2 regions of the Ensifer sp. LC384 genome follow, and region 1 is predicted to be linked to the other one. Evidence: riboswitches for the same ligand, from Rfam matches in the RefSeq annotation. Region 1 holds a riboswitch; the other holds the start of a gene.

Evidence for each region. Region 1 has a riboswitch for thiamine pyrophosphate ahead of thiC (phosphomethylpyrimidine synthase ThiC). Riboswitches for the same ligand answer to the same signal wherever they lie in the genome.
Region 2: it holds a riboswitch for thiamine pyrophosphate, as region 1 does, so the genes downstream of both, thiO (glycine oxidase ThiO) here and thiC (phosphomethylpyrimidine synthase ThiC) in region 1, are expected to answer to the same signal.

The regions. Positions count from the first base shown of each region.
Region 1 is NZ_MBST01000003.1:121,751-125,902, forward strand. Features, by position in the region: gene BC363_RS04780 (sensor histidine kinase) at 1-601, shown strand, start outside; gene BC363_RS04785 (sigma-54 dependent transcriptional regulator) at 605-1,969, shown strand; TPP riboswitch at 2,045-2,176, shown strand; gene thiC (phosphomethylpyrimidine synthase ThiC) at 2,271-4,094, shown strand.
Region 2 is NZ_MBST01000008.1:78,426-82,577, forward strand. Features, by position in the region: gene BC363_RS09230 (thiazole synthase) at 1-443, opposite strand, end outside; gene thiS (sulfur carrier protein ThiS) at 446-643, opposite strand; gene thiO (glycine oxidase ThiO) at 633-1,628, opposite strand; TPP riboswitch at 1,854-1,985, opposite strand; gene BC363_RS35075 (hypothetical protein) at 2,034-2,465, shown strand; gene BC363_RS09250 (GntR family transcriptional regulator) at 2,449-3,117, shown strand; gene bioB (biotin synthase BioB) at 3,329-4,152, shown strand, end outside.

The sequences.
Region 1 (4,152 bases):
CATCCGCGCCTATGCCGACAATGCGCGCACCTTCCTCGATCGCGGCCAGCAGGAGACAGCGGTCGAAAACCTCGAAAGCATCGCCGCGCTGACCGAGCGGGTCGGCACCATCACCGACGAGCTGCGCAGTTTTGCGCGCAAGGGACGATTCGTCGCCGAACCGACGTCCGTGCCAGAGGTGATCGAAGGCGCACGAATGCTGCTGCGCAGCCGCTTTGCCGGCCGCATGGACGCGATCGTCATCGATCTGCCGGAGAACGGGCTCAGCGTGCTCGGCAACCGTATCCGGATTGAACAGGTGCTGATCAACCTGCTGCAGAATGCCCTGGAAGCCCTTGGCGACCGGGCAGACGCGGAGATCCGTGTGCGGTGCGAGATAGGCGCCTCCGACACTGTTTCCCTTGTTGTCGCCGACAATGGCCCGGGCATCAGGCCCGATATCCTCGAGGATCTGTTCACCCCGTTCAACACGTCCAAGGATGAGGGCCTCGGTCTCGGCCTTGCCATCTCCAAGGAAATCGTCGTCGACTATGGCGGCGACATCGAGGTCAAGACCGGCCCCGACGGTACCGTCTTCACCGTTCGCTTGAAGAGGGCCTGAGCGATGCAACAATCCGTATGCCTCGTCGACGACGACAGCGAGCTCAGGAAGGCGATGAAGCAGACGCTGGAGCTTGCCGGCCTCACCGTCTCCGCCTTTCCCGGCGCGGCGGAAGCGCTCATACTCCTCGGCCCGGGCTTCGACGGCATCGTCATCAGCGATATCCGCATGCCGGGGATCGATGGCCTGACACTCTTTCGCCGCATCGCCGATTTCGACCCCGACCTGCCGGTCATTCTGGTGACCGGGCACGGCGATATTCCGATGGCCGTTCAGGCCATGCAGGACGGCGTCTACGACTTCATTCCGAAACCTTTTGCCGCCGACCGTCTTGTGCAGAGCGCGCGCCGCGCCCTGGAAAAGCGCCGGCTGGTGATGGAAAACCGTGCCCTGAAGCGTGCAGCGGAAGTCGCCGGCGAAAGCCTGCCGCTGATTGGCCAGACGCCGGTCATGGAACGGCTGCGCCAGACCTTGCAGCATATCGCCGACACCGACGTGGATGTGCTCGTTGCCGGCGAAACCGGCAGCGGCAAGGAGGTGGTGGCGACGCTGCTGCACAATTGGAGCCGGCGCCGCGACGGCAACTTCGTGGCGCTCAACTGCGGCGCACTGCCGGAAACGGTGATCGAAAGCGAGCTTTTCGGCCACGAGCAGGGCGCCTTTACCGGCGCCTTGAAGAAGCGCATCGGCCGTATCGAGCATGCAAGTGGCGGCACGCTTTTCCTCGATGAAATCGAAGCGATGCCGCCGGCAACGCAGGTCAAGATGCTGCGTGTTCTCGAAGCCCGCGAAATCACGCCGCTCGGCACCAATGTCGTGCGACCGGTGGATATCCGCGTGATCGCCGCCGCCAAGATCGACCTTGGTGACCCGGCCCAGCGGGGCGACTTTCGCGAGGATCTCTATTTCCGGCTGAACGTCGTCACCCTGTCGATCCCGCCGCTGCGCGAACGCCGGGACGACATCCCGCTTCTCTTTTCGCATTTCCTGACGCGCGCGGGCGAGCGGTTCAAGCGCGACGTGCCGACGGTTTCGCCGGCGGTGCACCACTATCTGATGTCCCATTCCTGGCCCGGCAATGTGCGCGAACTCTCGCATTTCGCCGAGCGCGTCGCCCTTGGCGTCGAAGGGGCGCTCGGACAGCCGACCGCCGCCGCAGTGCCAACCGGTGCCGCCCTGCCCGAACGACTCGAGCGCTACGAGGCAGAAATTCTGAAAGAAGCGCTGCGGGCGCAGCGCGGCGACGTCAAGGCGACGATCGAGGCACTGGGCATTCCGCGCAAGACCTTCTACGACAAGCTGCAGCGGCACGGCATCAACCGGGCGGATTATGCCGATCGCCCGTCAGTCGAAAAGCCGGGCCGCTAGTAAGCGATCAACAGGCCTGACACGCGACCTTCGGATTAGCGCTTGACTGCGCATCCGGATCGATGGCTATCTCTAGGCATTCACCAGGGGGGTCCCGTCAAGGGGCTGAGATACTGCTGGGCGGATCGGCTTTGCCGACCGAGGCGCAGTGACCCGTTGAACCTGATCCAGTTCATACTGGCGTAGGGACGGTGCAGACATCGACGCCACGGGTCCGTCAATCGCGCGGAAATCCGGGCGGACCTGTCTTTTCCTTCCGGCTTCAGAACTGGGTCTCCAACCGCAAACTTGGAGCCTCATCATGAATATTGTCACCAAACCCGCAGACCTCACGGTCACCAAAGGCCCGCTTCCCGCCTCGAAGAAGGTCTACAAACCAGGCACGATCCATCCTGATATCCGCGTGCCGATGCGCGAAATCGCCCTGCACCCCACGTCGGGCGAGCCGCCGGTCACGGTCTATGATGCCTCCGGGCCCTATACCGTGGAAGACGCCAACATCCGCATCGAGGAAGGGCTGCCACGGCCGCGCCGCAACTGGATCATCGCACGTGGCGATGTCGAAGCCTATGACGGGCGCAGCGTCCGGCCGGAAGACAACGGCTTTGCCTCCGGAGACCGGCTGACGCCAACCTTTCCCGTCCGTCATGCGCCCTTGCGTGCCACCGGCCGGCGCGCCGTGACGCAACTTGCCTATGCACGGGCCGGCATCATCACGCCCGAGATGGAGTTCGTCGCCATCCGCGAAAACCTCGGCCGCGACGCCGCGCGCGCCACGCAGCGCGACGGCGAAAGCTTCGGCGCCCATATTCCCGATCACGTCACGCCCGAATTCGTCCGCCAGGAAATCGCCAGCGGCCGCGCCGTCCTGCCCGCCAACATCAACCATCCGGAATGCGAACCGATGATCATCGGCCGGAACTTCCTGGTGAAGATCAATGCCAATATCGGCAACTCCGCCGTCACCTCTTCGATGGCCGAGGAAGTCGAAAAGATGGTCTGGGCAACGCGTTGGGGCGCAGACACGGTCATGGACCTTTCGACCGGCCGCAACATCCACAACATCCGCGAATGGATCATCCGCAATTCGCCGGTGCCGATCGGCACCGTGCCGCTCTACCAGGCGCTCGAAAAGGTCAACGGCATCGCCGAGGACCTGACCTGGGAGGTCTATCGCGACACGCTGATCGAACAGGCGGAACAGGGCGTCGACTACTTCACAATCCATGCCGGTGTCCGGCTTCACTATATCCCGCTGACGGTCGACCGGGTCACGGGCATCGTCTCGCGCGGCGGCTCGATCATGGCCAAGTGGTGCCTGCACCATCACAAGGAGAGCTTTCTCTACGAGCACTTCGAAGAGATCTGCGATATCTGCCGTGCCTACGACGTCTCGTTTTCGCTCGGTGACGGCCTGCGCCCGGGCTCGATCGCCGATGCCAACGACGCCGCCCAATTTGCCGAACTGGAAACGCTGGGCGAGTTGACGAAGATCGCCTGGGCCAAGGATTGCCAGGTGATGATCGAGGGGCCGGGCCACGTGCCGATGCACAAGATCAAGGAAAACATGGACAAGCAGCTCGCCGTCTGTGGCGAGGCGCCGTTCTATACGCTTGGGCCCCTGACGACCGACATCGCGCCCGGCTACGACCACATCACGTCGGGCATAGGTGCTGCGATGATCGGCTGGTTCGGCACGGCCATGCTCTGCTACGTGACGCCGAAGGAGCACCTGGGCCTGCCGGATCGCAACGACGTCAAGACCGGGGTCATCACCTACAAGATCGCAGCCCACGCAGCTGATCTCGCCAAGGGACATCCGGCGGCCCGCACCCGGGACGACGCCCTGTCGCGCGCCCGTTTCGAGTTCCGCTGGGAGGACCAGTTCAACCTGTCGCTCGACCCGGAGACCGCGCGCTCCTTCCACGACGAGACCTTGCCGAAGGAGGCGCACAAGGTCGCGCATTTCTGCTCGATGTGCGGGCCGAAATTCTGCTCGATGCGGATCTCGCACGACATCCGCGCCGAGGCGCAGAAGGAAGGTCTGCAGGCGATGGCAGCCAAGTATCGCGACGGCGGCGATCTCTATCTGCCGGTCGGCGACGACGCCGTAGTGCAGCGATAACGACCACGCCAGAAGGGGCGGCGAACCGCCCCTTCTGGCGTAGGATTTCGGCTCTGTA
Region 2 (4,152 bases), on a different contig from region 1:
ACGCGGCAGCCAGCTTCCAGCAGGCGCTCGGCGACGACAAGATCGTCGGTCGTATAGGGAAAGACCTCGAAGCCCTCGTTCGAAAGGATCCGTGCGGCTTCGACCAGCGCGAACACGTCCGGCTGCAGCGTGTCGTGATTGCCGATCACTTCGAGCTTGATCCAGTTCGTCCTGAACACCTCGCGCGCCATCTTGGCGGTGAGGACCGCCTCCTTGGTGGTGTGGCAGCCGGCCGTGTTCGGCAGTATTTTCGTCCCGAGCTCGCGGATCAGGTCGAAAAACGCACCGCCCGCTTTGCCGCCGGCCGTTTCGCGTCTCAAGGAGACGGTGATGATTTGTGTCTGTGAAGCCCGCACGGCGTCCGAAAGCACGGCTGGCGATGGATAGCCTGCTGTGCCCAGGAGCAGTCGGGAGGTGATTTCCGTGTCGTAGACTTGCAGCATGTTCAGCCACCTTTCATCGGTGAGAGGATTTCGATGCGGTCATGGTCGCGCAGACGCCAGCCATCGCGGTCGGCCGCGTGAACGAGTTCGCCGTTGACCGCAGTCGCCAGCCAGCTTCCTTCATAGTCGAGTGCCGCCATCAGTTCGGCGAGCGTCGAGCAGGCGATCTCGTGCTCGTCGCCATTGACGTTAAGATTCATCATGGAACTCCGATTGGTGGTTCGGGTTGAGCAGACATTCGGCAACGTCGTGCGCAAGGGCTGGCGAGAGCAGGAACCCATGTCGATACAGACCGTTCACGCAAAAGGTCGAGCCGCTTCGGGTGATCCTCGGCAGGTTGTCGGGATAGGCAGGGCGAACACCAGTCCCGGTCTCGGTGATCTCCGCCTCGCCGAAGGCTGGGTGCAGGGCGTAGGCGGCGTTCAAGAGTTCCATCAGCGAGCGTGCAGCAATAGGGCCGCACGTTTCGCTCTCGATCATTGTTGCCCCGACCATGAAGAGACCCTGGCGGCGTGGAACGACGTAGAGGGGGTGTCGTGGATGCAGGAAGCGCACTGGGCGCGACAGTTGAATGTCGCCGGTGCGCAGATAGAGCATCTCGCCGCGCACGCCCCGCAGGGCGGCATCATCCGGGAGCCTGGCACGGCCGGTGCAATCGATACGCCAATCGAAACGGTGGCTGACGGTGGCATCGGTCGTCTGGCCGAAGTGAAAACGCACGCCCATGGCCATCAATGTGTCACGGAGTGACGACAGCGCTTCTCTCGGATCGAGATGGGCTTCCCTGGGGAAGTAGAGCGCACGCGCGAAACGACCGGCGAGATCCGGTTCCAGCTCGGCTATCTCTTCTGCATCCAGCCATCTGTGCCCGGTGGTTCGCGTCGCGAAGCGATCGAGTTCGCGGGTGTCACGCGCGGCGGCGACGACGAGTGTGCCCTCTTGCGCGACTTTGCCGGGCAGCGCCGCCTTCCACCACTCGATGGCTGTCGCACCGACGCGTTCGACCCTCTCGTCGGCACTCTCGCGCTCACACCAGGGCGCCAGCATGCCGCCGGCAAACCAGGATGCCCCGGCGCCAATGTGTTGGGCCTGTTCGACAACGTCGACATCAATGCCGCGTCGTGCCAGCTCGTAGGCAGTGACAAGACCGACGACACCCGCTCCCTTGATCAGCACCGGCCTCATTTGGCAGCCGTTCGAGCCGTTGCCTGGCCGGCGCTGCAGCACCATTCACCCGTGCGCCGGCGCGCTAACGTCCGTGAGTGTAGCTGCCTATGCCCGAAGTTTGGCTCGTCTACGGCATCTGAAAAAACCATTGGCTGGCTCCAACGTTGACATTTGGAGACCCAGATCCTGGAGCTGGAAAGATAGAGACCCGTCCACGCGATCGCAAAAAAGGAGCTGTCGCGACTGCCGTCGTTCCCACCGTCCCTACGCCAGCATGAACTGGATCAGGTTCAACGGGTCATTGCGCTGCGGTCGAAAGAGCCGATCCGCCCAGCAATATCTCAGCCCCTTGTCGGGACTCCCCTGGTGAATGAACGAGTTGAACGACGATAGCCGCACTCTGTCAAGTGTTGGAGCAGAATGATGGTTGAAAACGCCGCCGCAAGGAACAACGCTCAGGCCGTGGATGCACCCACAGCCTGGCGCTCAGAGACGTTGGAGCATGGCGCACAGCTAAGTCATTCTTCGAACGACCCAGAGCGACCGGCCCGCATGAGCGATTCCGGAGACGAGTCGCAGGCGTGGATCATCCTTGAGCCGCTCAGCCTCAGCCGCATCAAGATTAAGGACCATCTGATCGGTTTCGTTTGCGTTCGGCGTAATCCACCAGCGCCGATCCTCGCAGCAAAGCCCGGCTTCCGGTTGCTCCTGGAGGTACTCAATCGCATATTCGGCGTTCACTTTTCGCGGTCCGGCGTCCTCGGGCATTTGTTTTTCCTCCATCTCACATTCCTTGAGCTGGCTCGACAACAAGGCTGCCGCAAATTATCTATAAAAAATGACCGCAATCAATGACGATACAGTTGCCAGCCGCATCAGCCGCATCCTTGCTGACCGGATCGTGACGGGCCAATTGGAACCAGGCACGAAACTCCGGCAGGACCATATCGCCGAGGAATTTGGGGCGAGCCACGTGCCCGTGCGCGAGGCCTTCCGCAGGCTGGAGGCGCAGGGTCTCGCCATTAGCGAACCGCGTCGTGGCGTGCGCGTCGCTTCATTCGATCTCAAGGAGCTTCGCGAGGTCGCACAAATGCGCGCCGCGCTCGAAGTTCTGGCGCTGCGTCATGCGGCCCCGCACCTGACGCCGGCGATCCTCGATCTGGCTGAAGAGGCGACGGTCGCCGCGGACAATTCCCGCGATGTGCGCTCCTGGGAGGAGGCGAACCGGCGCTTTCACCGGCTGCTACTGACGCCGTGCGGTATGCCACGTCTGCTTGCCGCGATCGACGATTTGCATGCTGTCAGCGCCCGCTTCCTGTTTTCGACCTGGCGGTCGGAATGGGAGGTGCGGACGGACCATGACCACCGAGCAATTCTCGCCTTCCTTCGGCAGGGCAAGATCGAAAATGCGGCCGCAGTCCTGGAGCGCCATGTCCAGTGGATCGGGCAGAAACCGGTCAAAAACGCCTCCGGTTCCACGCGGAATGCCTTTGCTATCGTCGGCTGACGGACGGCGCTCGGAACGCTGTTTTTTAAAGCGTTTTGGGGTTCCGGTTGGACAGCCGCGACAGTCAGTCAGCCCCTTCCAATACCTTCTATGGTTGAAGTCATCTGCTGCCTCGCCCTTCAGTTGGTTGCGTCTCCGCTGCCGAGGAAGAATTATAGATAATATCAGATTCTATCTATAATACGGATGCAACAACGAGGGCGATCAACTTATGCTGGATGCAGGTGTGCAGAACGAGGGAGTTCCGGCCAACTCCCCGACCGCCGATGAGAGCTCGAATCTCGATAAAGCGAGAAAAATCTATAATCTCCCTTTCAACGACCTCCTCTTTCGCGCGCAAACCGTCCACCGCGCGCATTTCGATCCGAATGCCGTGCAGATGAGCCGGCTGCTGTCGATCAAGACCGGCGGATGCGCGGAGGATTGCGGTTATTGCAGCCAGTCGGCGCACTATCCGACCGGGCTCAAGGCCTCGAAATTGATGGAAGTCGAAAGGGTGATCGCGGAGGCCCGTAAAGCCAAGGCGGGCGGCGCCACCCGCTATTGCATGGGGGCAGCCTGGCGCAGCCCGAAAGATCGCGACATGGAGGCGATCGTCGCCATGGTGGGCGGCGTCAAGGCGCTCGGTATGGAGACCTGCATGACGCTCGGCATGCTGTCGCCGGCGCAGACGGCGTCGCTCGCAGATGCTGGCCTCGACTACTACAATCACAATGTCGATACGTCCGAACGTTTCTACAGCGAGATCATCACCACCCGAACCTTTGCCGACCGTCTCGAAACGCTCGCCAACGTGCGCGAGGCCGGCATCAAAGTCTGCGCCGGGGGTATCCTGGGGATGGGCGAAACCGTCGACGACCGTGTCTCCATGCTTGTGACGCTCGCCAATCTTCCCATGGCCCCTGAAAGCGTGCCGATCAACATGCTGATTCCGATCCCTGGATCGAAGCTCGCCGATGCGCCGCCGGTCGATCCGATCGATTTCGTCCGCACGATCGCGCTCGCCCGCATCCTGATGCCGCAGTCCCATGTCCG